4 regions of the Micromonospora sp. WMMD980 genome follow, and region 3 is predicted to be linked to each of the others. Evidence: riboswitches for the same ligand, from Rfam matches in the RefSeq annotation. Region 3 holds a riboswitch; each other region holds the start of a gene.
The links. Region 3 has a riboswitch for cyclic di-AMP ahead of O7618_RS25815 (NlpC/P60 family protein). Riboswitches for the same ligand answer to the same signal wherever they lie in the genome.
Positions count from the first base shown of each region.

Region 1: another riboswitch for cyclic di-AMP. It lies ahead of O7618_RS15060 (C39 family peptidase); the one in region 3 lies ahead of O7618_RS25815 (NlpC/P60 family protein).
Region 2: another riboswitch for cyclic di-AMP. It lies ahead of O7618_RS22575 (hypothetical protein); the one in region 3 lies ahead of O7618_RS25815 (NlpC/P60 family protein).
Region 4: another riboswitch for cyclic di-AMP. It lies ahead of O7618_RS08945 (transglycosylase family protein); the one in region 3 lies ahead of O7618_RS25815 (NlpC/P60 family protein).

Region 1 covers NZ_JARUBE010000003.1:3,224,061-3,231,545, forward strand. Annotated here, with positions in the region: gene O7618_RS15045 (CDP-glycerol glycerophosphotransferase family protein) at 1-898, shown strand, start outside; gene O7618_RS15050 (alpha/beta hydrolase) at 903-1,544, opposite strand; gene O7618_RS15055 (hypothetical protein) at 2,420-2,971, shown strand; gene O7618_RS15060 (C39 family peptidase) at 3,031-3,867, opposite strand; cyclic di-AMP (ydaO/yuaA leader) riboswitch at 4,074-4,214, opposite strand; gene O7618_RS15065 (hypothetical protein) at 4,521-5,285, opposite strand; gene O7618_RS15070 (hypothetical protein) at 5,461-5,835, opposite strand; gene O7618_RS15075 (acyltransferase) at 5,946-7,124, opposite strand; gene O7618_RS15080 (polysaccharide pyruvyl transferase family protein) at 7,272-7,485, shown strand, end outside.
Region 2 covers NZ_JARUBE010000003.1:4,798,195-4,805,679, reverse strand. Annotated here, with positions in the region: gene O7618_RS22585 (helix-turn-helix domain-containing protein) at 1-230, opposite strand, end outside; gene O7618_RS22580 (carbonic anhydrase) at 398-1,051, shown strand; gene O7618_RS22575 (hypothetical protein) at 1,112-2,137, opposite strand; cyclic di-AMP (ydaO/yuaA leader) riboswitch at 2,142-2,272, opposite strand; gene O7618_RS22570 (YibE/F family protein) at 2,427-3,728, opposite strand; gene O7618_RS22565 (metal-sensitive transcriptional regulator) at 3,856-4,155, opposite strand; gene O7618_RS22560 (heavy-metal-associated domain-containing protein) at 4,235-4,441, shown strand; gene O7618_RS22555 (hypothetical protein) at 4,477-5,385, shown strand; gene O7618_RS22550 (heavy metal translocating P-type ATPase) at 5,382-7,485, shown strand, end outside.
Region 3 covers NZ_JARUBE010000003.1:5,471,518-5,479,002, forward strand. Annotated here, with positions in the region: gene O7618_RS25785 (hypothetical protein) at 391-993, shown strand; gene O7618_RS25790 (hypothetical protein) at 1,290-1,442, shown strand; tRNA gene O7618_RS25795 (tRNA-Gly) at 1,538-1,611, opposite strand; gene O7618_RS25800 (zinc metalloprotease) at 1,814-2,794, shown strand; gene O7618_RS25805 (pyridoxamine 5'-phosphate oxidase family protein) at 2,865-3,413, opposite strand; gene dcd (dCTP deaminase) at 3,492-4,070, shown strand; gene O7618_RS25815 (NlpC/P60 family protein) at 4,143-5,177, opposite strand; cyclic di-AMP (ydaO/yuaA leader) riboswitch at 5,188-5,325, opposite strand; gene O7618_RS25820 (peptidoglycan recognition family protein) at 5,559-7,485, shown strand, end outside.
Region 4 covers NZ_JARUBE010000003.1:1,847,824-1,855,308, forward strand. Annotated here, with positions in the region: gene O7618_RS08930 (SDR family oxidoreductase) at 1-677, opposite strand, end outside; gene O7618_RS08935 (helix-turn-helix domain-containing protein) at 704-1,180, opposite strand; gene O7618_RS08940 (LLM class flavin-dependent oxidoreductase) at 1,242-2,804, opposite strand; cyclic di-AMP (ydaO/yuaA leader) riboswitch at 3,015-3,159, shown strand; gene O7618_RS08945 (transglycosylase family protein) at 3,158-3,826, shown strand; gene O7618_RS08950 (YbaB/EbfC family DNA-binding protein) at 4,107-4,556, shown strand; gene O7618_RS08955 (M4 family metallopeptidase) at 4,834-6,894, opposite strand; gene O7618_RS08960 (transglycosylase domain-containing protein) at 7,254-7,485, opposite strand, start outside.

The sequences.
Region 1 (7,485 bases), 2.2 Mb from region 3:
CCTCCGGGCCGCCTTCTACGTCAACCACGGCGCGAAGAACGCCCACTGCATCCGGTTCCACCAGCTCACCCACGTGCAGTTGCACCACGGCGACAGCGACAAGGCGCCCAGCGCCAACCCGGTGTCCGCCATCTTCGACAAGATCTTCGTGGCCGGGCCGGCGGCGATCGACCGCTACGCCCGCGCTGGCGTGGAGATCCCCGCCGAGAAGTTCGTCGTGGTCGGCCGCCCCCAGGTCGAGGCCATCGAGGTACGCCGGGAGCCGGCGCCCGCGTCGGCGCACCCGACCGTCCTCTACACCCCGACCTGGACCGGGCACCACGCCGACGCCAACTACTGCTCGCTGCCGGTGGCGGAGACGCTGATCCGCCGGCTGATCGACCGCGGCGCGGCGGTGATCCTGCGCGCCCACCCCTACACCGACCGGAACCCCGCCTCGGCCCGGCAGCTCGCCCGGCTCACCGAACTGCTCGCGGCCGACCGGGCGAAGACCGGCCGGCCGCACCTGTGGGGCGCGGCGGCGGCGGGGGAGCTGACGCTCACCGAGTGCGTCAACCGCGCCGACGCGCTGGTCTCCGACGTCTCCGGCGTCATCTCCGACTGGCTCTACTCCGGCAAGCCGTACGCGGTCACCGACACCGGCGTGGACGGCGAGCACTTCGTCGCCCGGTTCCCGCTGGCGTCCTGCGGCTACGTGCTGCGCCGGGACATGTCCAACGTGGACGAGGTGCTCACCGCGCTGCTCGACAGCGACCCGAAGGCCGCCGAGCGCTGGGCGGCCCGCAGCCGCTACCTCGGCGACTTCCCCGCCGACCGCTACGCCGAGGCGTTCCTCGACGCCGCCCGCCGGGAGCTGGAGCCGGACTTCGCCGTCCCGTCGCCGCGCGCCGCCGTCTGACCCCTCACAGGTACGCGTCGAGCAGCGCGAGCACCGCCGCCGGGTCCTCGACGTGCGCGTTGTGGCCCAGCCCCGGCAGCGTGGCCGCCGGAACGCCCAGCTCCTTGAGCTGCGCGTCGGTCACCATCGGATCCAGCTCGCCCCGCGCCAGCAGCACCGGCACGTCGACGGCGGCCAGCAGGGCGGGCAGGCGCGGCGCCCCCACCGCGAAGGCGGCCGGATCCATCGCCAGCCGCCAGCGACCGTCACCGCGCTGGGCGTGGCCGTCCTCGCGGCGCAGACCCGCGTCGACCACCGGATGGTCGGGGGCGAACAGCCCGGCCAGCCCGGAGACCCGCAGATAGCGTCGGGCCGCCTCGTCGCGGGTGGCGAACCAGGTCACCGGCCGGGCGGCCAACTCCTCCGCCTTCGCCAGCTCCGCCGGTGACCAGGCCACCTTGATGCCGAGCCCCACCACGGCGTCGACCGGCAGCCCGCGCTGCCGGGCGGCCAACGCCAGCGCCACCACGCCACCGAGCGAGTGCCCGAGCAGCACGAGCCGGTCGTTCGGACCGAGCCGAACCGACCCGAGGCCGTCCGCCGCACGCTGCGCCAGGGCCGCGAACGAATACTCCGGCAGCGGCGGTGACCAGCCGTGGCCGGCCAGGTCGGGGGCGAGTCAGCGGCCGGGCCAGCGACGCTCCAGCAGTGGCGCCCACGGCAACCACACCTCGCCGGTGGCGCCCATGCCGTGCAGGAGCACCAGGTGACGGGTCGCCGTCGCCGCCGTATCGCCCATACGGCGCAGTCTGCCACCGGACGGACACGCAAGGCGAGACCGAACCCGCCCCGGTCGAGCTTGCACTGCGGCCCGCGCCACGCCGGCGGTGGACGGGGCGTGGCGAGGTTCCCGGCCGGTGGGCGTTCCGGACCGGGTCGGCGGCGTCCGCGCACCCGCAGGGTTCGCGGGGCTAGTGAGGGGCGGGTGGAACGCTACGGATGTCTGCGCGGCCCCGAGACGCCCATAACGTTCCACTCACGGGGCGCGCGGGGCTTGGGTGGAACGCTATGGGCGTCTGCGGGGCGTTGCGGCGCCCATGGCGTTAGTCGTGTGGCGAATTGTGGTGGGGTGGCACGGGGGTGCCGCCGGGTGGGGTCGGTGTCCGGTTCGGGGGTGGTGGGCGGCACCCTGGCGGTGGAATCGGGGCGGGGTGCGGGGCGTTGTAGACGGGTGAACGACCGAGGAAGGCGCCCGCGCCGCGAGCCCCGAGGCCGGCCGGCAGGAGTCCGCCGGCTGCGTGCGCCGGCCCGACGTGCTGGTGCTCGACGAGCCGGCCAACGGCCTCGGCCCGGCTGAGCCCCGAGCCGGTCGACTCGCATCCCGTGCGGTGACGGCCCCGGGAATGGCGGTGGCCGCCCGGTCGTTGCACACACTCCCGGCGCCGCACCGCGAGCAGCCGAACCCCCCTGATCTTTTGAGCGCCTGACGGTGCCCGCACCCCGCCCCCGCGGGTGTGTTGACCCCCGAATGGAGCCCCCACCATGAACACGATCCTGCGTAAGAGCATCCTGGGTGTCGCTGGTCTGGCTTTCACCGGTGGTGTGTTCGCCGGTCCGATCGCCGCGCACGCCGACACCCCCGCCCACGCCGCCACGCCGGTCACGGCCGCCGCGAGCGTGCAGGGTGAGCAGTCGAGCATCAGCCTGAACGACGAGCAGACCGCGAACGTGAAGGCGATCGTCGCGGCGACGAAGAAGGCCGGCCTGCCCGAGCGCGCCGCGGTCGTCTCGATCGCCACCGCCCTGCAGGAGTCGAAGCTGGAGAACCTCGGCCACCTCGGCGACCGCAACGACCACGACTCGCTGGGCCTGTTCCAGCAGCGCCCCTCCAGTGGTTGGGGCACGCCCGAGGAGATCACCGACCCCGAGCACGCCACCCTGGCGTTCCTGAAGGGCCTGAAGCAGGTCGACGGCTGGCAGGACATGCCGCTGACCGAGGCCGCCCAGACCGTGCAGGTCAGCGCCTACCCGGACGCCTACGCCCAGTGGGAGAAGCAGGCCACCGACCTGGTCGCCCAGCACTGGACCAAGTAAGACATGCGAAGGCCGGCACCCGAGAACGGGTGCCGGCCTTCACGCGTGCCGGAAGGAGGTCAGGCGGAGTAACCGCGCGTGGCCATCCAGTTCGCCAGGTCGATGGTGGTGACCCAGTAGGAGGGCAGCGACGGGTCGGCCGAGTCGGCGATCCGCACGGTGCGACCGTCGTTCTGGTAGCCGACCACGGCGATGTAGTGGCCGCCCGGGAACGAGTGCCAGCGGCCGTCGGTGTCGGTGGCGTCGCCGGCGATGTTCGAGACGACGGCCCGACCGTTGCCGACCGCCCGGACGACGTCGGCCTGGAGCTGGTCGATCTGCGCCCGGGTGGCCGCCCCGGGGATCATGCGGGTCCGGTACGGGTCGCCCTTGACCTGCTGGTTGAGCACCCGGGTGGTGTCCTCGGCGGAGTTGGTGCCCATCTCGGTGGTGCCGAGCGCGACGGCCAGGGTGTCCTGGCTGCGCTCGATGCCGGTGGCGCTGAGCGCGTTGCGCACCGCGGCCGGCCCACAGTAGTAGTAGGTGGTCTGCGCCTGGTAGTCGTAGTCGAGCACCTTGCGCGACGGCGGCTTCGGCGCGGCCTTGCGGGTGGTGGTGTCCGGGTCGGCGGCCTTCGTCGAGGGTGAGGCGCTGGCGCTGGGCCGGGGTGACGCGCTCGGTGACGCGCTCGGCGACGGGACGGCGATCCGGGCCTCGCTGCGGCTGGCGGTGTCGCCGAGCCGGGAACCGAGGTCGGCCACCGAGGCGGTGTTCTCCGTCCGGGCCGGGGCGCCGTCGGTGGTGAGTGCGGTGCCGGCGCCGGCGGCCAGCACGAGGGCGGCGGCCGAGCCGGCCATGATCTGGTATGGGCGCTCGGTCGCGAGCCGCCGCAGCTGACGCTTCAGGTGGTGCTTCACGGTGTTCCTCCACGGGGGTGAGCGGCACGCGCCGGCCCGGCGCGCGGAGGAACTCACACGCGCTGGCGGGCGGCAGGGCCGCGGGAAGCGACGCCCGGACGACCGGGCGGGCAAGGGGTCGGGTGCGGGTCGCCGGTCAGGCGAGCGTCGGCACCCGGTGGCCGTGGAGGCGGGGGGACGATCGGGGGGTGGTGGGCACGGGCGCGATCTCCTTCCGTGGCCGCCGACCGGGTTAGCTGACGGATTCGGGCGGGAAGTACGCCCTACCGCGGCCGTGGCTCGCGGATTCACCCCGGTGTTGCTGTGGGTCCCCGGTTCGTGTGTGCACGATTAGGCGGGTCGGCGCGGCGTCGCCATCGGCGATCGAGAACCGCACCGGACGCGCCGACACTACCGGTGGGTACACGCCGTGCCAAGCGGCCTCACCTGCGGAAACGCCAGTGTCGACTACAGATTCGGAACAGCCGGTCACCCACTTCCCTCAATGGGACAAGGGGCGACGACGGCACCGGCAGGCGGAAAGCGGGACATCCGGACGGCGGGAAAACGGGCATCGGGCGCGGCACCGGCCATCGGCCCCGGCGACCGGCGGCCGAGGCACGCTGGTGACCGGCCTCACCACACTCGGTAACGATTCGGCCGACGCCGGCCGCTCAGCCCACCCGGGCCGGCCGCCAGCGGGCGCCCGGCACGGCCGCCGGGACCGCGACGCGGGTCGCGGCCGGCGCCCGGGACGTCGGGACGGGCCGCAGCGCCACGGCCGCCGCGTACGCCTCGGCGGCGAGCGCCCGGGCCGACTCGGCGGCCAACTCGGCGTCCCGCCAGGCCAGGCGCTCCCGCTCGGCGGTCGCCTCCCAGCCGGCCCGCCGCCCGTCGCGGATCGTGCGGGCCAGCACGATCTCCTGCTCCGCCGGGTGGCGGCGCGGATCCCACCCGTTGCGGTGGGCCAGCACGTCGGCGAGCTGGCGGGCCGTCAGGTCACCCCGCCAGTGCGCCGTCATGGCGGCGTGGTGCAACCAGCGTTCCCGCGCCGCGTACTCGTGCGGGGTGTGCGGGGTGTGCGGGGCGGGCAGCGCGCCGGCGCCGGCCAGGCGGCGGGCGGCGGCGTCCGCCTCGTCGTAGGCGGTCCAGGCCCCGGCCGCCTCGCTCTGCGCGGCCAACCACTGCTCGCGGCGGCGGCGGGCGGTCTGCGCGGCGCCGGCGGCGGCCACCGTCACCTCGTCGGCGTAGCGGGCGAGATCGGCGCGGTGGGCGGCTTCGACGTCGACCGGATCGGGATCGACCTCGGCGGCGCCGTCGCGTTCGGGACGGGCGACCAGCACGGCGAGCAGGACGAGGGCGAGCACGGTCAGGGCCGACCAGATGGCGGCGGCCTCGGGGACGTCGGTGAGGAAGTTGAGCAGAACGGTCTGCGACATGGTGGGCACCTGACGGAAGACGAGGGCGGGAGGATTCGCACGGGCCGGTCGGGGCGGGGCGCGGCCGGGATACGGACGCCGCCCACCGCCGACGGGCGGGCGCGGGTGAGGTTCGGCGAACGGCGGCACCGGCGGGCCCGTGGCGGGTCAGCGGGCGGGCGGCGCTCGTGGCGGGTCAGCGGGCGGGCGGGGCCCGTGGTCCGGCGAGGGCCGGCGGCTGGCGGCCCGGGAGCGAGAGCCGGCCCACCGGTGCCGGGGCGGCGCCCGCCAGCGGCGGCTCCGGAGCGCCGGCGGGTGCCGCCTGCCGTGCGGCGGCGGAATCACGCCGCCGCTCGGCGGCGAGATCGCCGCGCTCCGCCCGGGGGTCGGCGGCACCGCGCACCGTCAGGCCGGTGATGGGACCGGACGGGACCGGCGCGGTCGCGGGGGCGCCGGCCGGCAAGGTGGCCGCGCCGAGTGAGAAGGCGACCACCACGGCCAGGCTGGCCAGCATCCGTGCGGCCCAGCGCGCCACCCACCACACGGGGCAGGTGAGCGCGATCGGAAGCACGGGTACAAATTACCCCCGATCCCACCACCGCGCACCGCCGCTCGGCGTGTCGCGACGCACGACCGTCGACGCCGTCACCCCGCCCGGGACGCCCGCCACGCCCGGACGGCTCAGTCCGGCCGGCGCCGCCCGGCGTACTCGATCGAGCGGGCGTCGTCGTCGGCGGCCGGCCTCGGCGCGGGCACGCCCGGCGCGGCGGCGGCCGACTCCGGGTGGGCGCGCCGCGGCGGGCCGAGGCGGCGCATCATCGGCACCTCCACCCAGCGGTGCAGGGCGGCGGCGAGCGCCAGGGTGAGCGCCAGGAAGCCGAGCACCGCGAGCGGGCCCCGCCACCCGGGCAGGCCGGTTCCCCAGTCGCCGGTGAGCCGCAGGACGGTCACCATGACCAGCACGTGGACCAGGTAGAACGCGAACGAGACCTCGCCGAGCCAGAGCATCGGACGCGACCGCCACGGGGTCCGCCGGCCCCGCACGTCGGCGTCCGCCGCGGCGGCGATGACCAGCAGGTACGCCACGGCGAGCAGCGCCGCCCAGAACTCCGCCGGGATCCACAGCGCGGCGACCACCCAGGTGGCGACGAAGATCAGGCTGGCCACGGTGAGGTCGGGGCCGCGCCAGCGTCGGCGGCGCATCAGCTCGGCGGCGGCCGCGCCCATCCAGAACTCGAAGGACCGGGTGACCGGGAAGATCTGGGTGAACCACCAGCGCTGGTCCTCCGGCACCAACTGCTGCGCGGGCCAGAGCGCCAGGATCAGCAGCGGCGCGGCGGCCAGCACCACCCGCAGCCAGCCGGTGCCGGACCGGCGCAGCCACGGCACCACCAGCGGCAGGCACAGGTAGAAGGCCAGCTCGCAGGAGAGCGACCAGCTCACGTTGTTGACGCTGTAGAAGTAGCCGTTGAGCGGGATCCACGCCTGGACCAGGAACAGGTTGCCGATCGCGGCCCACGGCAGGACCGGGTCGGCGAACCAGGCCGCCACGGCCAGGGCCGCCACGAACGTCACCAGGTGGTTCGGGTAGATCTTGGCGAACCGGCGGCGCAGAAACGTCCTCGCGCGCTCGCCGTCGCGGTACGACCAGACCAGCACGAATCCACTGAGGATGAAGAAGAACTCGACGCCGGAGAGCCCGAGACTGAAGGTCTTGTCCATCACCGCCTTCCACTGCGGCTCGGCGATGATCCGCATGGTGCCCGCGTGGAAGCCGAAGACCAGCAGGGCGGCGATCCACCGCAGCCCGGTCAGCGACGGCAGCCGCGGCGCACGGGTGGTGGTCGGGGCACTGGTCATCCCGGGCACCCTACCGGGTGGTGAACCGTGGGCTCCCGCGCGGCGACGTCCGGACGGTCACCGGCGGGCGGCGGATAGGATTTCCGTTCCCGCACCTGTGGGCACCCGCCGGCGTCCGCCGGCCCGTATCGGAAGGTGAGCAGCCGGATGCACCAGAGGATCCTCCTCCGCGCCCGCAAGGGCCCGTTCGACGTCCTGACGCCGGAGGAGACCTTCAGCCGCAACTGGATCAGCGACAACACCGGCAACCTGGTGTTCAGCCACGCCGCGCACAAGCTGCTCGCCACCTCCACGGCGGAGATCACCGCGACCCGCAAGCCCGCCGACCCGCGCGACGCCGACGAGATCAACGAGCGACACG
Region 2 (7,485 bases), 670 kb from region 3:
GTGTATTCGTTGCGGCGGCCCACCCGGGTGCGGTGGAGATAGCCGCCGCTCTCCAGGTCGGCGACGATGGCCTGGGCGGCCCGCTCGGTGACGCCGACCTCGTCGGCCACGTCCCGCAGGCGCGCGGTGGGGTTGCGCGCGATGGCCAGCAGCACGTGCCCGTGGTTGGTGAGGAAGGTCCAGTTGCGGCGGCTCCCGTCCTCGCCTGGTGTGGTCGCCATGGTGGTCATCGTATGGCGTCCCCGGCCGGTGCCCGGACCCGGCGGGAGTCCGAACGGCGACGTATGAAATGCGGATCACGAAATCTTGACGTGCCTTCGGCCGCGTGTGACTGTGGGTCGCGTGGCCGACACCGCCGCCGGCCTGGTCGTTCCGCGCGAGAACGAGGTGAGCAGCGATGATCCCGGCCACCCCCGACGAGGCACTCGGCGAACTGCGTGCCGGTAACCACCGGTTCGTCACCGGTGTGCCGCAGCACCCGAACCAGGACGCCGGACGCCGGACGGCGGTCGCCGAGGGCCAGCACCCGTTCGCGGTGGTGGTCGGCTGCTCCGACTCCCGGCTCGCCGCCGAGATCATCTTCGACCGGGGTCTCGGTGACCTCTTCGTGGTGCGCACCGCCGGCCACACCGCCGGCCCCGAGGTGCTCGGCAGCGTGGAATACGCGGTGACCGTGCTCGGCACGCCGCTCGTGGTGGTGCTCGGTCACGACTCCTGCGGCGCGGTCCAGGCGGCCCGTGAGGCGGTCCGCACCGGCTCCGCCCCGGCCGGGCACCTGGGCGCGGTGGTGGACGCCGTGTCGCCCAGCCTGCTCCGCGCCGCCCGGCAGGGCATCGAGGATCTGGACGGGATCGTCGACGTCCACATCGCGCAGATCGTGGAGACCCTGCTGGCCCGTTCGACGGTGCTCGCCGAGCGGGTGGCCGGCGGGTCGTGCGCGGTGGTCGGCATGTCGTACCGGCTCAGCGGCGGCGAGGTGCGGACGGTGGCGCAGTCCCCGGCCGCGCTGCCCGCGCCGGCCGCGCCGGCGGACCCGGCGCTCGCCGGCTGAGTCGCGGAAACCCGAAAAGGAGCCGCCCTCGGGCGGCCCCTTTTCTTCGTGCCGGTCGGGTCAGAGCAGCGACATGTGCACGTGGTCGGTGTGGTTGGAGGGCCCGCTGTAGGAACTCCAGCCGGTCGCCGGGAACCAGATCTGCCGGTTCCAGATCACGTAGTAGATGCCCAACCGGTCCGCGTTGCGGATGAGGAAGGCGGCCACCTCGTTGCCGTACCTGCGGGTGTCGTTGTTGTGCCACGGCGAGAAGCCGCTGTTCTGCAGCGACCAGTCGCAGGCCCTGCCCTTGGGGTGCTCCCACGGCCCGCCCGGTCGGTAGCAACCCACGAAGCGGTCGAAGCCGGCGCGCTTGACCTCCTTGTAGGCGTGCAGCGTGCGCGGCGTGACGCAACCGGACGTGGTCGGGTCGTTCTCGCTGCACGACTCCGCCTTCCAGCCGCCGTCGGCGGTGCGGCCGGGACCGATCCTGGCGACCGGCGAGGTCGCCGAGACCAGACCGCCGGTGAAGCCCAGGCCGCCGACCAGCTTCAGCGCCTTCTGCGCCGCGGTCCGTTCGCGGGCCATCGCGTTCGTCTGCTTCTCCTGCTCGCGCACCTCGGCGTCGGCGGCGATCTGGGCCTGCTCGGCGCGGGTCTTGGCGGCGTTGATGGCGGCGAGCCGCTGCGCGTTGAAGAGGTTGAGCTCGTCCAGGGCGCTGGCGCGTTCGACGAACGAGTCGGGCGACCGGCTCTCCAGCAGCATCGCCATCGCGCCCATCCGACCGGTCCGGTAGGACTGCGCGGCGATCTGGTTGACCTGCGGGCTGAGCGCCGCAAGCTCGGCCTCGGCCGCCGCCTTCTCGGCGGTCAGCCGCTTCTGGCGCTCCTGCGACTTGGCGAGCTTCGACTTCGCCTGGAGGTAGGACCGGTTGGCGGAGTCGATCGCCTCGGTGATGAGCGGCGGTTCGTCGTCCTCCGCGTGCCCGGAGGGTTTGGGAGCGGCGGCGTGCGGGGCGGCCGTCGCCGAGGTCGGCCCGACCAGCACGGCGAACGCGGCGAGCACGGCCACCACGGGTGTCGACCAGCGGCGCAGGGGTGCCGTCACAGTGTTCCCTTCCGTCGACCGCCGACCGGGTTAGCTGACGGGTTCGGGACGGAAGCGGCCCCTACCGCTCGCGCGGATTCACCCCATGTACCTGGTTCCCCGGTTCGCCCGGAGGCGATTGGGCGGCGGCACCGCAGGCGCCGGTGCGCGCCTTCGGCGGTGACCGGGGGCGAGGTTACCCGAGATCCCGACCGGGGATCTACGTCCGGAAGCCGACCAATCGCGAGAATTCGACATTGCCCAGCGTGAGCAGGATCGCGTTTGACGTCGGCCGTCACGCTGCGGAGTGTCACCATGTGGCCTCCGTACTCCTCGGTTCGCCGGGCCGTCGCGCGGCGGACCCGCCGCCGAGCGCCTCCAGCGCCTCGTTCGGCCCGCGCGGCGGCCGGGCCGTGGGCGGCGACGCGGCGTCCGCGTCCGGCCCGCGCCGCCCGGCGGTGGTGACGACCGCGGCCAGCGCGGTGGTCAGCGGTACGGCGGCGATCAGGCCGAGCGTGGCCACCGCGCTGCGGACGATCTCCTGGGCGAGGAACTCGCTGGTGAGGATCTCGCCGACCGGGCGGGAGTCGGCGACCAGGAGGAGTAGCAGCGGCAGCGAGGCGCCCGCGTAGGCGAGCACGATGGTGTTGACGGTGGACGCGATGTGTGCCCGGCCGACCCGGGTGGCCGCCCGGTAGAGCTGCCGCCGGGACAGCCCCGGGTTGGCCCGCGCCAGCTCGGTGACGGTCGCCGACTGGGTGACCGTCACGTCGTCCAGCACGCCCAGCGAGCCGATGATGATGCCGGCCAGCAGCAGCCCGTGCAGGTCCACGTCACCCTGGAACATGGACAGTGTGGTGGCGTCCTCGCTGCCGAAGCCGGTCAGGTGGGTGGCGCCGGTGGCGAGCGTGCCGAGCACGCCGGTGACCACCAGGCTGCCGAGTGTGCCGAGCACGGCCACCGAGGTCTGCGCGCTGATCCCGTGCGTCAGGTAGAGCACCACGAACATGATGAGCGCGGCGCCGACGATCGCCACCGGCAGCGGGGACCGGCCGGCGCCGATCCCCGGCAGCACGAAGCCGAGCAGGATGGCGAAACTGGCCACCAGCCCGCCGAGCGCGGCCAGCCCGCGCCAGCGGCCGAACGCCACGATCGCGGCCGCGAAGAGCGCCACCAGCCAGATCAGCGACGTCCCGCGTTGATGCTCGGCGATGTTGTAGGTCTTCACCGTCGGATCGGCCGGGTCGGTCAGCTCGACCAGGATCACCTTGTCGCCGACCTCGACCCGGGGCGCGCCGGGGCCGTCCGGGATCGGCGTCTCGACCTGCCGGCCCGCGTCAGGGCCCTGCTCCACGGCGACGGTCACGGTGCCGCACCGTCCCGCGGCGCCCGTCGGCGCCTCCGGGGTCGGCGGGCAGGGCTCGGTCACCACCCGGGTCACCGTGCCGTGGTGGCGCGGCACGTTCTCGCCGCCCGCCGGTTCCGGCCCCTGCCGGGGCCAGAGCGCCAGCGCCGCGACGACGGTGAGCACGAAGAGCGGCACCACTGTCGCGACGAGGAGCCGGCGTACGCGCGGCGGCGCGGGGGCGGGACGGCTGTGGTCGGCGCCCACGGCGTCTCCCAACTGTCGACGGCGCGACCCGGTCGCCGGCCCGACTGGTCCTCGGCCGGCGCGGGCGCGTGCTGGCCACGCCCGTTCGTCGCCGGGCCATGGTAGCCAGCCCCACGGGGGGAGGGGGTCAGCCGCGCTTCATGAGGCGGCCCACGGCGGCCATCATCTCGGTCGCCATCTCGTCGGCACGGCCTTCGGCGGCGCCCTCGTGCATGCAGTGCCGGGCGTGGCCGTCGAGCAGGCCCAGGGCGACCTTGTCCAGCGCGGCCTGGATGGCCGAGATCTGGGTCAGCACGTCGATGCAGTAGCGGTCGTCCTCGACCATCTTCTCGATGCCCCGGACCTGCCCCTCGACGCGACGGAGCCGGGCGAGGAGCTGGTCCTTGCTGGCGGTGTAGCCCCGGGTCGGGGTGGACGGGGTGGTCATGTGCCGAGGATACCGTACCCCTCGGGGGTATGGTAAGGTTCACCATGTACCCCTAGGGGGTATCAGATCGGAGGGCGAGATGGAGACCACCTACCGGGTGACCGGCATGACCTGCGGCCACTGCGTCAACGCGGTCAGCGCCGAACTGACCGCGCTGCCGGGCGTCACCGACGTCAAGGTCGACCTGGCCACCGGCCGGGTCACCGTCACCAGCCAGGGCCCGATGGACGCCGACGCCGTCCACGCCGCGGTGGACGAGGCCGGCTACGACCTCGCCGAGGCCTGACGGGCCCAACGCATCCGTCAACCGGAGGAGGCACCATGAACACGGCGACGAAGCTGAGCGGCTTCGCCCTCGGCCTCGCGGCGGTGTTCGGCGGGGCGTACGGGATCGGTCACCTGGCCGGTCCCGTCGCCCCGGCCGCCGAGACCAGCCACGACCCCACCGACACCGACCACGGGACCGGCGCCGCCGGACACGGCGACCGGGGCTCCGGCGACGCCGCGCACCTGCCCGGCGGGCTGCTCGTCGCCGAGCGTGGCTACACGCTCCAGCCGGTCACCGCCCCGGCCGGCGAGTTCGCGTTCCGGATCACCGGCCCGGACGGGAAGCCGGTCACCCGCTACGAGGTGGCCCACGACAGGCGCATGCACCTGATCGTCGCCCGACGCGACCTGTCCGGCTTCCGGCACGTGCACCCGGAGCTGGCCGACGACGGCACCTGGCGGGTCGCCTCGCCGCTCGCCGCGCCCGGCGTCTGGCGGGCGTTCGCCGACTTCACCCCCACCGGCGGGGAGGCGCTGACCCTCGGGGTCGACGTCACCGTTCCCGGCCTGTTGGCCGCCCGGCCGCTGCCGTCCCCGGCGACCAGCACGACGGTCGACGGCTACACGGTGACGCTCACCGGCACGCCGGAGCCGGGTCGCACCAGCCGGCTCACGCTCTCGGTCAGCCGGGGCGGCCGCCCGGTCACCGACCTCCAGCCCTACCTCGGGGCGTACGGGCACCTGGTGGCGCTGCGTCAGGGCGACCTGGCCTACCTGCACGTGCACCCGGAGGGCGAGCTCGGTGACGGGCGGACCCCGGCCGGACCGGCGGTCACGTTCGCGGCCGAGGTGCCCTCCGCCGGGGCGTACCGTCTCTACCTGGACTTCCGGCACGGCGACGCGGTGCACACCGCCGAGTTCACCGTCGTGGCCGGCGACCCCACCGGGGAGGTGCCGCGATGACCACCACGGGAAAGGCGCTGCCGACCGCGCCGAACCAGATCGAACTCACGATCGGTGGCATGACCTGCGCGTCCTGCGCGGCCCGGATCGAGAAGAAGCTCAACCGGATGGACGGCGTCGAGGCCACGGTGAACTACGCCACCGAGAAGGCCACCGTCCGGTACGCCGACGAGGTCGCGCCGGACGACCTGATCGCCACCGTGGAGAAGACCGGCTACACGGCAGTGGTGCCGCCCCCGCCCACCCGGACCGAGGCGACCACGGCCGGTGAGCCGGTGAACGAGCTGCGCGGCGCGCGTACCCGGTTGTGGGTCTCCGCCGTGCTGACCCTGCCGGTGATCGTGCTGGCCATGGTGCCGGCCTGGCAGTTCGACCACTGGCAGTGGGCCTCGCTCACGCTGGCCGCGCCGGTGGTGGTCTGGGGCGGGCTGCCGTTCCACCGGGCCGCGCTGGTCAACCTGCGGCACGGCGCGGCGACCATGGACACCCTGGTCTCGCTCGGCACGCTTGCCGCGTTCGGCTGGTCGCTCTGGGCGCTCTTCCTCGGCGATGCCGGGATGCCGGGGATGACGCACCCGTTCCGGTTCGACATCACAAGAGGCGACGGCGCCGGCAACATCTACCTGGAGGCCGCCGCCGGCGTCACGGTCTTCATCCTGGCCGGGCGCTACTTCGAGGCCCGCGCCAAGCGCACCGCCGGTTCCGCGCTGCGGGCCCTGCTCGAACTGGGCGCGAAGGACGTCGCGGTGCGGCGCGGCGGGCAGGAGGTGCGGGTCCCGGTCGACCAGCTCGCGGTCGGCGACCGGTTCGTGGTCCGGCCGGGCGAGAAGATCGCCACCGACGGCATGGTCGAGGAGGGCACCTCGGCGGTCGACGCCGGCATGCTCACCGGCGAATCGGTGCCGGTCGAGGTGGGGCCGGGCGACGCCGTGGTGGGCGCGACCGTGAACGCCGGCGGCCGGCTCGTGGTCCGGGCCACCCGGATCGGCGGGGACACCCAGCTCGCCCAGATGGCGCGGCTGGTGGAGGCGGCGCAGACCGGCAAGGCGGCGGTGCAGCGGCTCGCCGACCGCATCTCCGGCGTCTTCGTGCCGATCGTGATCGCCCTGGCCGCCGCCACGCTCGGCTGGTGGCTCGGCACCGGCGGCGGGCCGACCGCCGCGTTCACCGCCGCCGTGGCGGTGCTGATCATCGCCTGCCCGTGCGCGCTGGGCCTGGCGACGCCGACCGCGCTGCTGGTCGGCACCGGGCGCGGCGCCCAGCTCGGTGTGCTGATCAAGGGGCCGGAGGTGCTGGAGTCCACCCGCCGGGTCGACACCGTGGTGCTGGACAAGACCGGCACCGTCACCACCGGCCGGATGGCGCTGGCCGAGGTGCGGCCCGCGCCCGGCGAGGATGCCGGCGAGCTGCTCCGGCTGGCCGGCGCGTTGGAGGCGGCCTCCGAGCACCCGATCGCCCGGGCGGTGGCCGAGGCAGCGACGGCTGCCGGCCCGCTGCCGGCGGTCGCCGACTTCGCCAACACCGAGGGGCTGGGCGTGGCCGGCACGGTCGACGGCCGGGCCGTGCTGGTCGGGCGGCTCCGGCTGCTGCGGGAGCGCGGTCTCGACGTACCCGACGAGGTGGCGCGGGCCGTGACCGGCGCGGAGGCGGCCGGTCGGACGGCGGTCCTGGTCGGCTGGGACGGGCGGGCCCGCGGGGTGCTCGCGGTGGCCGACGCGGTGAGGTCGACCAGCCGGGCGGCGGTCGACCGGCTGCGCGGCCTGGGGCTCACCCCGGTGCTGCTCACCGGCGACAACACCACGGTGGCGACGGCGGTGGCCGCCGAGGTGGGCATCGACGAGGTGATCGCCGAGGTGCTGCCGGCCGACAAGGTGGCGGTGGTCGAGCGGCTCCAACGCGAGGGCCGGGTGGTGGCGATGGTCGGCGACGGGGTCAACGACGCCGCCGCGTTGGCCCGGGCCGACCTCGGCCTGGCCATGGGCACGGGCACCGACGTGGCGATCGAGGCCGCCGACCTGACCCTGGTCCGCGGTGACCTGCTGGCCGCGGCGGACGCCATCCGGCTCTCCCGCCGCACCCTGGCGATCATCAAGGGCAACC
Region 3 (7,485 bases):
GAGGGAGGTGACCTACTAGCCCTTCACCCGCGCATCCATGGAAGCAGTCCCGCCCTCGGGAACATCGACCACCAGAGGAGGCACACAGGCGGCCAGTAGGTCACGGCGGCGACGGCGAAGTACCACGGGCGCCATCCGTCGAACAAGCCGCGGTAGCCGCTGGCATCGGCCCAGTCGTGCACGGCCCAGCTCCATAACGCGTAGCCAGCAAGGAAGGAGAGGGAGCAGCCAACTCGTGCTGCTTTTCCGGGTGTACGCCCGCACCAACGGTCCAGTGCCTTCCGCCCCACGCGTACATCATGACCCTGCCTTGCAAAGGTCAGAACTGCTGTCAGCCGGTGTGTGGGACCTGCCGCTAGTCTGGGGCACCGACGCGGACCGGGTTACTTGGTGCAGTTGGTGACCTTGACCGTATCCGTGTGGGGCGGTCAGCTGGCCTGGTGGGGAGTTGAGGCCATGATCCGGCGGAATGACCCGCTCGCCCTGTTGGCAATCGCCATGGGCACGGCGACCGGCATTTTCGTCTGGGTAGCGCCCTCCCACATCCCCTACACCTCCCAGATGCTGCTGCTGCTCCTTGTGCCGATCGGCACGCTTGTGCTGCTCATGTACCTCGCAGGGCCGGCTGCCTTCGTGGCGGTGACCCGCACGCATGTCGTCGTGGGCAACCCGCTCGTCAGATACAGCGTTCCGCGGTCACTGGTCGATGGGGTCCGGATCGATGGGTTTGGCATCGAGCTGCAGGTTTCCGGGCACTCGCCCATTCCGATCGCTGCCCTGACGCCGGCAGTGGGCGGTCACAACCGGGTGCGTCCAGGCGGGTACCGAACGCGCTTGGACAGGATCGCGGCGCTCTTGGAGCACACGCCGGCGACACTCGTAGCCGGCACGATGGTGCGCCGGCACCGGTATGTACACCTCGTCCTCTTGACGGTCGACGTGCTGGCTCTGGTCGGGATGGTGTTCTACATCAGCACCGACCCCCTCAAGTAGGAGCGAACCGGCGGGCACAGGCCGGCCGGGCACATCCGGACGACGACAAGGTGGAGCGGCCCACACTATGACCGCGACGCCGACACCGTCACAGCCAGCGGCGAGCGATGGCACGCCTGGGAACTCGACAAACCCACCGACCTCGACGTGCCACCCATCGGCCACCGAGTCCTCCACGCCATCTCGGAACGCAGGCAGTGGCGCGCCCGGCTCGACGCCGCGAGACGGGCTGCCGACCCGCCTGACGTTCGGCAACTAGCTGCAAGCCCACCGAGAGCGGGGAGGGATGACGGTCAGTGGATGAGGTGCTGACGGTGGAGGAAGCCGCGCCGCCGATGAAGATGAGCATCCACTACGTGCGGCGGCTGGCCGCGCAGCGGCGCATCGCCTTTTCACAAGGTCGGCCGCTGCGTGGCCGAGCCCTCGGACAAGGGCAAGAAGGCAGGTGAGAAGCGTGGCCGGTGGATGGCCGGAGGGGCGCTGATGGCCGGTGGAACGTCGAAGACCCTGGCTCGGACTCGCGTCCTGGGCAGGGCCTTCGTGGTGGAGCGGGTGACGGGAATCGAACCCGCACTGTCAGCTTGGGAAGCTGATGTTCTGCCATTGAACTACACCCGCAGGCGGCACCACTGTACCTGAGGTCACCATCCCCGTGCACCCAGGCACCCCCGCCGGAGCGGTCCGGCCAGTTGATCAAGCGATGTTGCATGCCGGCAACATATGGCCGTTCTCAAATTTGTCGATGGGATGTAACGTCTGCTCCACGTTTCCGACCCGGCGTGACACACCCCCGGTCACGCCGTCAGAAAGAGGTGGGCCCATGGGACTCCGTCCCAACCTGCTGACCCGGCGTACCGCCGGTGTCGCGACGTCGACCCTCGCGCTGCTGCTCAGCACCGCGGCCGTCGGCGTCGTCCCCGCTGCTTCGGCCTTCTCGGCCGCCCCGGCCGGCGTCTGCGCCGAGCCGGCCGACGCCCACGCCGACGCCCGCGTCGCCAAGGGCGGCCACGCCAAGCTCGACCCGAACCACCTGACCGCCAAGCAGGTACGCGAGCGCGAGGCCGACCTCGCCACCGCGCAGCGCGAGCGGGCCAACTTCCGGACCGGCGCGGTCACCCCGTTGGCGACCGTCACCATCCCGGTCGTCGTGCACGTCATCCAGGAGAACAGCACCCGGGCCGGCGGCAACATCCCGGACTCGCTGATCAACCAGCAGATCAGCGTGCTCAACCAGTCCTACTCGGGCTCGACGGGCGGCGCGGCCACCGCGTTCTCCTTCCAGCTCGCCAAGATCAACCGGGTGACCAACCCGTCGTGGTACCCGATCGTGCAGGGCTCCTCGGCGGAGCGGTCGATGAAGACCTCGCTGCGCACGGGCGGCAAGAACACGCTGAACATGTATCTCGGTGAGCTGAGCGACGGCCTGCTCGGCTGGGCGACGTTCCCGAAGCGCACGCTGGACAAGATGGACGGCGTGGTCGTGCTGAACGAGTCCCTGCCCGGCGGCACCGCCACCAACTACAACCAGGGCGACACCGGCACCCACGAGATCGGCCACTGGCTGAACCTCTACCACACCTTCCAGGGCGGCTGCTCGGGCTCGGGTGACAGCGTCTCCGACACCCCGGCCGAGGCCTCCCCGGCGTACGCCTGCCCGACCGGTCGGGACACCTGCTCGGCCACGGGCAAGGACCCCATCACCAACTTCATGGACTACACCTACGACTCCTGCATGTACCAGTTCACCGCCGGCCAGGCGAGCCGCATGCTCACCGCGTGGAACGCCTACCGCGCGGCCTGACCTGCCGCACCGCGTACCGGTGCCGGCCCTGTCCTCGGACGGGGCCGGCACCTGTCGTTTGCGGACCCGGTCAGGCGGCCGGGCGGCGGGTGTCGAAGCCGTGCCGGCCGCGTCGACCCTCGGCGACGAGCGGGTCGCGTCGCCGGACCGGCGTGGCGTCGTGCGGGTCGAGCCAGAGCCGCACCTGCGGCCCGCCGGCACCGGGGCGGGCCACCTGGTCGCGCCGGGTCAGCATCGCCACATCGACGGTGAACTCGAACAACCGCCAATCGCCCTGCGGAGTCGCCCGGCCGAGCCGGGCCAACCGGGCCACGGCGGCCGGATCGGAAACCGGGCGAGCCCGACCCGCCACGTATGCCTCGTCGTCGCTCTCCTCCGGCGGGAAGGAGTGCAGCGCGTAGCGGCCGTCGCGTTCGAGGTCGCGGCGCTTCGGCGAGTCGATGACGAAACACCAGAGCCCGTCATCGGTGATCAGCGGGGAGACCGGGTGCACCCGGGGGCCACCGTCGGCGCGGACCGTGGCGAGGTAGCCGAAGCCCGGCCCGTACTGCTGGAACAGAAGGCGGATCTCGGCGGCGAGGCGGGGCTCGTCGGCGGCGAATTCGGACCAGGAAGCCATGCCGACATCCTATCGAACAGGTGTACGAGAGCGCAGTCCGACACGCAGGTCACCCGCACCGGTCGCTATGGTGTTCCGATGCTGCTCTCCGACCGCGACCTGGTCTCCGAGATCAAGGCGGGCACGCTCGCGCTGGAGCCCTTCGAGCCCACGCTGGTGCAGCCGTCCAGCATCGACGTACGCCTGGACCGGTTGTTCCGGGTCTTCAACAACCATCTCTACACGCACATCGACCCGTCGGTGCAGCAGGACGACCTGACCTCGATGGTGGAGGTGCCGGAGGGGCAGCCGTTCGTGCTGCACCCGGGCGAGTTCGTGCTCGCGTCCACGCTCGAGGTGATCTCGCTCGGCGAGGAGTTGGCCGGCCGGCTGGAGGGCAAGTCCTCGCTGGGACGGCTCGGCCTGCTGACGCACTCCACCGCCGGCTTCATCGACCCGGGCTTCTCCGGGCACGTCACATTGGAGCTGTCCAACGTGGCGAACCTGCCGATCACGCTCTGGCCGGGCATGAAGATCGGTCAGCTGTGCATCTTCCGGCTCTCGTCGCCGGCCGAGCACCCGTACGGCTCGGCCGTCTACGGCTCGCGCTACCAGGGCCAGCGCGGCCCCACGCCGAGCCGCTCCTGGCAGAGCTGGCGCACCTGGCCGACGCGCTGACGCCGCCCGCCGCCTGTTAAAAGGGGCCCCCTGTTATGCGGAATGCGTTAACAGGGGGCCCCTCCTTGCACCTCAGCCGGGGCGGCCGTAGCTGTTGATGTCGCCGTCGTCGACGCGCTTCATCGTGATGGGCTTGCCGGACTGGGAGGCGTGCACCACCCAACCGTCGCCGACGTACATGCCCACATGGTGCAGGTCGCCGTAGTAGAAGACCAGGTCGCCGGCGCGCAGCTCGGCGCGGCTGACCCGCCGGGTGACGTTGTGCTGCTGGCGGGCGTTGTGCGGCAGCGAGACGCCGGCCTTCGCCCAGGCGGCCATGGTCAGGCCGGAGCAGTCGAAGTGGTCCGGGCCGGCGGCGCCCCAGACGTAGATCTTGCCGATCTGGGCGCAGGCGAACTTGACCGCCACTCCGGCCGCGCCGCCGGGATACCCGGACGGGCAGGGCGCCGGACGCAGCGGGCCGCCACCGCCGTTGCCGTAGACCTTGAGCCGCAGCTTCTGCAGCTTGGCGATCTCGGCGTCGATCTGCTTCTTCTTCGCCGCGAGCTGCGCCTCGGTGCGACTGAGGTCGGCGACCATCGCGTCCAGCGGCTTCTTCTTCGCGGCCAGCTCGTCGCGGAGTTCGGCGATGTCGCGCACCTGCTCCTGCTGGTGGTGCGCGAAGCGGTCGAGCATCTCCAGGCCGCTGACCAGCTCGCTCGGCGAGCGGCTGCCCAGCAGGGCGTTCACGGTCGAGAGGTTGTCGCCCTTGTACGCGTCGGCGGCGAGCCCGCCGACCTGCCCGAGCGCGGCGTCCACCCGCGCCTGCAGCGGGGTGATCTGCCTACCGAGCGCGTCGGCCTGCCGGCGCCGCACCGCGAGCTGCTCGCGTACGGCGTTGACCTGCTCGATGACGGGTTCGAGCTTGTTCCAGTCGCGGTCGATCTGGGCCTCGATCTCGGCGACCGAGGGTTCGGCGTGGGCCGCCGTCGCGCCACCGGTCATGACGACCGCGGCGCCGACCAGTGCGGCGAGTGTGGTGGTGAAGCGGGACCAGCGGGAACGCGGCACGACCACGGACCGGTCGATCGACCGGCTCGACGTCGGCCGCGGGGCATGGTGTGCCACCGGGCGTCCGTACTCCTTCGTCTGACCGCCTACCGGGTTAGCTGACGGGTTCGGGCGGGAAGGGAGCCGCCCTACCGCAGTGGCTGCGGATTCACCCCAGGTACCTGGGTCCCCGGTTCGCCCGTGGGCGACTCGGCGGTGTCGGACCGTCACCGCCCGGGTTGGACGATGAAACTGGCGGCCGACGATTGACCAGAGTAGGTACCTCCGTTATCGATCCGCAACCCGAACGGCAGTGACACTCCGTACCCAATATCTGACGCGAGACGCGAGTGAAGCTTTCTTTCACGCAACTTTCAACACCGGAAAGGTATTGACCGACGCGGGTGCCCGGAGTGAGGGTGGGAACGCAGTGACCCCCATCCCTGTCCAGGAGGTTCGATGCACCTCTCACCCCCGCCGTCGGGCGGACGGATACTGCTCGCCGCCGCCGTGGCGACCGCGACCGCACTGGCCACCACCGGCCCGGTGATCGCCGCGCCCGCCGCGCCGGCCGTCGGAGACCGGCAGCAGCAGTACGCCGCCGCGGCGGCCGAGTACGGCGTGCCGCCGAACGTGCTGCTCGGCGTCTCCTACCTGGAGTCCCGTTGGGACGTCCACCCGGGCCAGCCCAGCACCAGCGGCGGCTACGGCCCGATGCACCTGACCGACGCCACCCACGTGCTCGCCACGCCCGGCAGCGCGCACGTCGACGAGGACGAGGACCCGCGCGGCGACGACTCGCGCCCGCTCACGCTCGACCCGGCCACGGCCGCCGCGCCGGCCCGGGAGACGCCGCTGCCGACGGCCTCGCTCCAGACGGTCGACGCCGCCGCGACGCTCACCGGGCTCGACGCGCAGAAGCTGCGCACCGATCCGGCCGCGAACATCCGTGGCGGCGCGGCGCTGCTCGCCTCGTACCAGAAGGCACTGGGCGGGCCGGTCGGCGCCGCCAGCGACCCGGCGGCCTGGTACGGCGCGGTGGCCCGCTACTCGGGCGCGGACACCACCGACGCGGCGGCGGCCTTCGCCGACGAGGTCTACGACCAGCTCGGCCAGGGCGCGACCCGCACCACCGACGACGGGCAGCGGGTCACGCTGGCCGCCACCGCCGCGCGTCCGGACCGCGCCGCCCTGACCCGGCTCGGGCTGCGGCACGCCACGCGGCCGGACGGGCTGGAATGCCCGGTGCGGCTGGCCTGTGAGTGGATCCCCGCGCCCTACGAGCAGCTCGGCGCGGACCCGGGCGACTACGGCAACCACGACCTGGGCGACCGGCCCGAGCAGCAGAAGATCGAATACATCGTCATCCACGACACCGAGGGCTACTTCGCCCCCAGCGTCGACCTGGTGAAGCGGGCCGACTACCTGGGCTGGCACTACACGCTGCGCTCGGTCGACGGCTACGTGGCGCAGCACATCAACGCCAAGGACGTCGGCTGGCACGCCGGCAACTGGTACGTCAACGCCAAGTCCATCGGCCTGGAGCACGAGGGCTTCGCCGGGCAGGGCACCTGGTACACCGAGGCGATGTACCGCAGCTCGGCCAAGCTGGTCCGGTACCTGGCGCACAAGTTCGGCATCCCACTGGACCGGCAGCACATCATCGGCCACGACAACGTGCCCGGCACCACCGCCGGCACGGTCAAGGGCATGCACTGGGACCCGGGACCCTACTGGGACTGGTCGCACTACTTCGACCTGATGAAGGCGCCGTTCCGGACCACCGGCACGTCGCGCACCGGACTGGTCACCATCGACCCCGACTTCGCTGCCAACCGACCGGCGTTCGTCGGCTGCAACCAGCAGCCGCCGGGCGTCCCGACGCCCACCCCGCCGGCCGAGACCTGCCCGTCGCGCGGCTCCTCGGCGGTCGTGCTGCGGACCGCGCCGAGCGCGGACGCCCCGCTGGTCAACGACCTCGGGCTGCGCCCGGACGGCACGCCGGACACGATGTACATCTCGGACCACGGTGCCCGCGCCTCCGCCGGGCAGACGTACGCGGTGGCCGGCCGGCAGGGTGACTGGACGGCGATCTGGTATCTCGGCCAGAAGGCGTGGTTCCAGAACCCGGCCTCGGCGCCCACCGCGAAGTGGGCGACCGGCTTCGTGGTGACGCCGCGGCCCGGGAAGGCCACGATCCCGGTGTACGGCCGCGCCTACCCGGAGCAGGCCGCCTACCCGGACACCATTCCCTACCAGACCATCTCTCCGCTGCAGTACACGTTGGCCGCCGGCCAGCGGTACGCGGTCGGCGGCGTGCTGCCCGGCGAGTACTACCGGGCCGTCTCGTTCGACGGCACCGCGCCGGGCGACCGGACCGTGGTCC
Region 4 (7,485 bases), 3.6 Mb from region 3:
GCGGCCACGCCGCCGGACAGGCCGGCCCGGACCCGGCGGGACGTGTCGTCGGCGAGGATCTCGTACCGGTCGGCCTCGACCCCGTCGACGGCGAGCCGCGCGACCTCGGCCGGATCGGCCTTCGGCCCGGTCACCCCGGCGGCCATCTCGGTGTCCATGTAGCCGACGTGCAGCCCGGCCACCCGCACGCCCCGGCCGGCGAGCTGGACGCGCAGGGCGTTGGTCATCGACCACTCCGCGGCCTTGGCCGCGCCGTACGCACCGACCTGTGGAAACGTGATCCAGGACAGCGCCGAGAGGACGTTCAGGATCGTGCCGCCACCGTTGGCGGCGATCCGCGGGGCGAACGCCCGCACCACGGACAGCGTGCCGAGGTAGTGGGTCTCCAGCTCCAGCCGGATCTGCGCGAGGTCGCCGTCGAGCAGGTCCGCGCCGGTGCCGACGCCCGCGTTGTTGACCAGTAGCGTCACGTCGCCGGCCAGGTCCGCGGCGGCTGCCACCGAGGCGGGATCGGTGATGTCGAGGCGTACCGGGGTGACGCCGGGCAGGTCGACGGTGTCCGGGTTGCGCGCGCCGGCCCAGACGGTCGCGCCCCGGGCCGCCAGCTCGGCGGCCAGGTGCCGGCCGAAGCCGCGGTTCGCGCCGGTGACCAGGGCGGTGCTTCCAGCGATCTTCATGTCTCGCTCCGAGGATGGTGAGGTGATCAGGAGGTACGCAGACCCGGGCCGGGCAGCACGGTCAGCTCACCGGGCGGCACGTCGTGCCCGGCGTCGCAGCGCAGCCGGGCGTGCACGTCGGCCCCGCAGTCGTGGTGAGTGACCCGGACGGACGGGCCGGCCTCGTCGGCGGCGTACGCGTCGCCCCACTGCCGCAGCGCGGCGAGCACCGGCAGCAGGTCGCGACCCTTGGCGGTGAGCACGTACTCGTCGCGGGTCCGCCGGCCGGGCTCGCGGTAGGGGCGCCGGTCGAGCAGCCCGTCGGCGACGAGCTGCTTGAGGCGGGTGGCGGCGACCGGCTCGCTGACGCCGACCCGACGGGCGAAGTCGTCGAAGCGCCGGGTGCCGAACAATGCCTCGCGCAGCAGGAGCAGCGTGGTGCGGTTGCCGACCACCTCGATCGCCCGGGCGATCGAGCAGTTCGCGGTGGACCAGGAGTCACGCCGCGCGAGGAGGTCCGTCATGCGACCGACGGTACCGAGCTGACTTAGGGAAACGAAAGTCAGCTACCTCACAGCCTTCCCCTCACAGCTGGCCGGGGAAGAAGCCGTGCCGGGCCAGCGGCTCGACGATCTGGTGCTCCTCGTACGACAGGTGCGACAGCAGCGTGTCGGTGAGCAGATCCACCGCCTCCTGCAACGCGGTGAAGTCGCCGGGGGAGGCGACCAGCGCCACGAGCGCCCGGTCGACGCTCTCCACCACGCCGTGGATCACCACGTGCTCCTGCTCCAGGCGGTCGAGCACCGGCCCCAAGCCGGCGTCGGCGCGGCGCAGGTGCGGGAAGATCGACGCGTCCTCCAGGCCGTGGTGCTGGGTCACCACGGTGCAGTACGCGGCGCAGTAGGCGCCCAGGGTCCAGTCGTTCTGTCGCATGGTCATCTCGTTCAGCGCGGCCCGCGCGCCGCCCGGCGACACCGCCCCGCGCCGGACCTGGTCCAGCAGGTCGCGCACCTGGGCCAGCTCCTGGCGCAGGTGGTCGTGCACGTCCACCAGGTGCTGCCCGGCGGCCTGCCCGCGGGCCGGGTAGACGTGCCCGGGCGGCGGTGGAGGCGCGGTCGGACGGGTCGTCTCGTCCCAGAGGCGGTGGGCGCTGCGCCGTACCCCCGGGTCGGGGGTGGGGGTGACCGCGAGCGTGCTCGGACCGCCGGCGACGGCCTGCTCCTCGACCACGGCGCGGGCCCCGCTGCCGGGCGCGGTGCGCTCGGCGGCGACCAGCTCCCGGACGGCCGGCGCCACCTCCTGGGCGAAGAGCTGGATGGCGCGCGGTTCGTCGCTGCCGAGGATGAACGTGGCGACGCCGTGTTCCAGGGTGAGGCCGGCGAGCTGCTCGATCCACTGCTCCGGCGGCCCGGCCAGGAAGCCGGTGGACGAGCGGGCGAACGTGCCGGTGACGTTGAGCATCCGGCGGATCGCCGCCGGATCGCGCCCGGCGGCCCGCGCGCCCTCGTCGACGAGCGCGTTGAGCGCCGGCAGGTCGTCCGGCCCCTTCGGCAGGTACGACAGGGACGGCAGCCAGCCGTCCGCGGCCCGGCCGACCAGCCGCAACATGCGCGGCTTGTACGCGCCCACCCAGATGCCCACCGGGTGCGCGGGCGCCGGTCCGCGCTTCGCGCCGACCACCCGGTAGTGCTCCCCGTCCACCCGGATCATCCCGCGCCGCCCGGTGTCCCAGACCTCGCGGACGACCTGGATCGCCTCGTCGAGAGCGTCGACCGCCGCGCCGGGGGAGAGCCGCCGCCCGCCGGTCGCCTCGATCGCGTCCCAGAACGCGCCCGCGCCCAACCCCAGCTCGACCCGGCCGCCGGTGAGCAGGTCCAGGCTGGCCACGCTGCGGGCCAGCACCACCGGTTGGCGCAGCGGCAGGTTGAGCACGTTGCCGGCCAACCCGATCCGGACGGTCGCGGCGGCCACGTACGACATCAGCGTCCAGGTGTCCAGGAAGCCCGGTTGGTAGGGGTGGTCCTGGAAGGTGACCAGGTCGAGCCCGGCCTGTTCGCAGAGCGTGGCCAGCGCGACCACCTGGTCGGGGTGACCGGCGGCGGGGGTGAGGAAGCCACCGAATGCCAGCTCGTGTCCGTGGTCGGTCATCCGTCCCACTCCTCGCGTGATCTTGCCTGGTCCCGCCCCACGGTAGCTCCACCAGCGCGCCGGCGACGGTGGACCCGCCACCGTGGACGCGGTAGTCCGGTCGGGTGAAGAACGTCACAAGAAGTAGGCGATAGTCGTCGATCATCCTTAGCGTCGGTTCCGTTCGCACCCGCGGACACCCCGGGCCGGTAACGCCTAATCCCGCCGCCGGCCCGGTGGTAACCGAACCTCGGGCGGGAGCGGGGGACCCACACGTTCCACGGTGCACGTCACCTCGGGGTGAAGCCGCGACCGGCGGCCGGGCTCCTCGGCCCGAACCCGACAGCTCACCTCGTCGGCGTGGAGGAATCCACATGTCAACTGCATACTCAACCCGGCGCCGCCGGACCCTGGTCGCCGCGCTCGTCGCCGGCGCCGCCACCGGTGCCGCGGCCCTGTTCGGGCCGGCCGCGCCGGCCAGCGCCGCGAGCGTGAACTGGGACGCCGTCGCCCGCTGCGAGTCGGGCGGCAACTGGCACATCAACACCGGCAACGGCTACTACGGCGGGCTCCAGTTCTCCCAGGGCACGTGGAACGGCCACGGCGGGCGGAAGTACGCCGCCCGGGCCGACCTGGCCAGCCGCTCCGAGCAGATCACCGTCGCCGAGAGGGTCCTCGACGGGCAGGGCATCGGCGCCTGGCCGGTCTGCGGCAAAAAGGCCGGGTCGAGCGGCCAGAAGGCTCGGTCCGGCGGCGACAGGGCCGGTTCGAGCGGCAGGACCGCCGGGCCGCGCGGTAAGAAGGCCGGCAAGAGCTCGGCCACCTCCACGAAGAAGGGCACCTCACCGCGTCCGTCGGCCGGTGCGCGGCGCGGTGCGCCGGCCACCGGCGCCTATCTGGTACGCCCCGGCGACACCCTGTCCGAGATCGCGGCGGCCAAGCACGTCGCCGGCGGTTGGCGCGCCCTGCACGCGCGCAACCGTGCCGTGGTCGGTGCGGACCCGAGCCTGATCTTCCCGGGTCAACGGCTCAGCCTGCACTGATCCCCGGCTCGCGGCGTTCCCGCGGTCCGTGCGGGTGCCGTGTCCGCGACACATCCTGCGGGTCGGTGGCACGAGTCCTCGGGACGCGTCGTGGCGACCGGGGACGGAACGCCCGGCCGGGTCATCCGGTCGGGCGTTCGCCGTCGCGACACGCCGGGGTCCTGGGCGTCCGTCCTGCTCCCGGCGTCGACGGTCGGCCGGGCGCGGCGGTTGACGAGGTTCCGTCGCCGGTGGTTGCTATGGTCACGAGGCTCGGCTAAGACGTGAAGAAAGCGCGGATATGACCAACGATGCGTTCTCGGCCGCCGCGAGCCTCGACGAGCTGCTGACCCGCACGCAACAGGCGCTGGCCGCGATGCGGTCCCGGGCCTGCGTGCTCGCCGACGGCGAGCCGGGTGAGCTGCTCCGGGCCGAGGGGGCGGCCGCCGGTGGCCGGGTCCGGGCGGTCGCCGTCCAGGGTGGCCGGTTGCACTCGGTCGTCGTCGACCCGGAATTGGCCGGCGTGTCGCTGGAGGTCCTCTGCGGACATCTGGTCGACGCCGTCAACGACGCGTTGAGCGAGTTGGACACGCGGGTCGGCGACTCCGCCCGGGCGGACACCGACGCGCTCGCCGCCCGGCTCGGCGGCCTGCCCGACCAGGCGGAGCTGTTCAGTCGGACGGTGCACGAGGTGGCCGCGCGCATCCGCCGCGACCGGGACGCGGCGACCCGCGCCGCCCACCCAGCCTGAGCGGTCATCCGTGCCTGAGCGGCCACCGCTGTCTGAGTGCCAGCCGCATGGCCGGTCGCCCGGCCTTGCGTGTCGGCCCGTCCGACGGCGAGCGGTCCCGCCGTGCCGCCCGCTGTCCCGGCACTGGCGGGACGCGCGACATGTGCGCCGTCCTCTTCCTGCTGTTCGGGATTGCGCTCCCGAACAGTGGGAGCGGCCGACCCGGGCCGGGCCGGGAGTTGGAGACACGGAACGGCCGGCCGTCTCCGAGGAGGACGGCCGGCCGCTCGCGTCGGGGTCAGCTCAGCGTGACCGCGGTGTCGTCGACGACGAAGGACGTCTGGAGGGAGGCGTCCTCCACGCCGCTGAAGGAGATGGACGCCGTGGTGCCGGCCAGCGACGAGATGTTGAAGGATCGCTGCGCGTAACCGGTGGCCTTGTTCAGGTTGGAGTAGGTGGCGAGCGTGGTGCCGCCGGCCTTGACGGTCAGCTTGTCGTAGGCGGTGGTCGTGGTGGACTCCGCGCTGTCGATGTGCAGCCAGAACGTCAGGGTCGCCTTGCACCCGGCCGGGATGGTGACCGACTGGCTGAGCGTGTCGGTGTGCGAGGAGCCGTAGCCGTCGAGCCACGCCTTGTACGAGCCGCCGTGCGCCGCCTGGCCGCTGTCGGTGGTGATGACGCCGGAGGAGGCGCTCCAGCTCACGTTGCCCGACTCGAAGCCGGGGTTGGCCAGCTTGTTGCCGGAGCAGCCGCCCGAGGGCGGGGTGGTGGTGGCGGTCGGCGTGGGAGTGGTGCCGCCAGAGCAGGTCGGGTCGCCGGACTGCGCCGGCACGCTGACCGCGTCCCAGGCCGCCTTGACCGTGTTGAACTCGGTGCAGCCGGTCGGGTAGAGGTTCTTGGCCGCCTGCAACGTCCAGGTGCGGTACTTGAGGTAGGACGAGGACGAGGTCTTCAGCAGCATCGCGTTGTACATGATCTTGATGGCCTTCTGGATGCCCAGACCGGTCACGCTGCCGCCGTTGCAGGTGGAGCTGGTCGGCTGCCCGTTGGTGGGGCTGTTGCCGTTGGCCAGCAGGTAGAACCAGTGGTTGCCGGGGCCGGCGGAGGCGTGCACCTCGCCACCGGGGACGCTGCTGGAGTAGCAGTTCGGGTCGCCGAGCGCGCCCGGGTTGTACATGTTGCGGATCGGGCCGGAGCCGACCAGGTTGATCTTCTCGCCGACCAGGAAGTCCGGCGCGTCGTAGCTGGACGGCTCGTTGGCGAACCACTCGGTGGCCGCGCCGAACGTGTCCGCCACGAACTCCTGGGTGCCGCCCCGGGAGATGCCGCCCGGGGTGTGGTCGTCGATGCCGTGGCCGATCTCGTGGGCCACCACGTCCAGCGAGCCGATCCACTGGCCGGCGGTGTTCTTGCCGATCTGCACCTGGCTGCCGTCGTAGTAGGCGTTCTGGTCGTTCAGGCCCACCCGGATCGGCCAGTAGCCGCCGTTGCCGTCGGCGCCGTTGCGGCCCAGCCACTGGCTGAGCATCTTGTGCTCGGTCTGCGCGGCGAACAGCGCGTCGACGCAGCCGGTCTCCCGGTTGGTGGCGGTGCCGTTGCCCCAGGCGTCGTCGGTGCCGCTGAACGTGGTGTTGTTCGCGGCGTCCTGGCAGCTCAGGTTCGTGACGGTCGGGTCCTTCATGGTGTAGGTGCTGCCCGACTTGGTGGTGTTCAAGGTGAGCGGGCTCGGCCCGTTCCAGGCGCCGGTGCCGGTGCCGGCGACGACGTGCTCCTGCGTGCCCAGGACCGCGCCGGTCCGGGCGTCGACGTCCACGGTGAGCCGGCTGGGGCCGTCGGCGTTGGTGCCGCGCACGGTCGTCTCCCAGGCCAGCGCCGGGCTGGCGCCGAGCGTGTAGACGACAAGCGTGGTGCCCTCGACCGAGCTGACGGTCTTGAGCTGGGCGCGTGCCTTCTTCGCGGCGGCGGCCGAGGTCAGCTTCGGGGTGGTGGCGAGCGCGCCGATCGGCCGCTGCTGGGCGACCGAGGCGTACTTCAGGTTGCCGGCGGCGTCGGTGGCGAGCACGAAGTCGCCGCCGACCACCGGCAGTCCCTTGTAGGTGCGCTCGTAGGGCACGTACTGGGTGCCCTCGGAGGAGATGACCGGCTTCTGCACGAACGCGTCGTCGGAACCGGCCTGGAGGTAGGCGGGGCGGTCCGCGACCAGTGCGCGGGCCGAGTCGGCCGCCGCCGCGCGGGCCTGGGCGGGGTTGGGGGCGGCGGGCCCGGGGGGCGCGGCCTGCACGGCCGCGGCGGTGCCGGCGGCGATCACGCCGGCCGCGGCCGCGCCGGTGAGCGCGGCGAGGCGAGGTGAGAGCTTCAAGGGGGTTTGCTCCTGTTCCTAGGCGCGCCGCACGGAGCCCGGTGGGGTCGGGCGGCGCGATGGTGCGAGGCGGGGGTGACGGCCGGTCACCGGAGCTGCCGGCGTGGCTCCGGGTCGACAGATCGACCGTCGTGAGCCGCCGGGGGTCGACGACTCGCTGGTGCACGATCACACGCCGTCGGAGCCGTGAGCAATGGGTGACCTGGGCAACCGACTCCTGCCGGACACCCGGCGGTCGCCCCGGATTCAGGAAGCAATGATCTTCAATAGCCCCTGATCAGGGCGAACATTGTTGGTAGTGGACGAGTCCATGGCCGATCTGGGATCAATGCCGCAGTTCCCGAATGGTGCACAGAGTTTCAGCGCGGTCCCCGGGTCCTCGTCGGCGGCCCGCCGGGCGGCGTCGTCAGTGAGGGCGACAGGGTCGGCCGCGGTCCGGGCCGCCGGCTCGGGCTGGGACTCGCACTCGACGGAGTCGCGCTCGCGGTCGGCGACCCGGACGGCGACGCGGACGGGCTCGGCGCGGAGCTGCTCGGGACCGGCGCCGACGGGCTCGGCTCCGGCGCGTCGCCGGGAAAGGCCGGCTCGCGG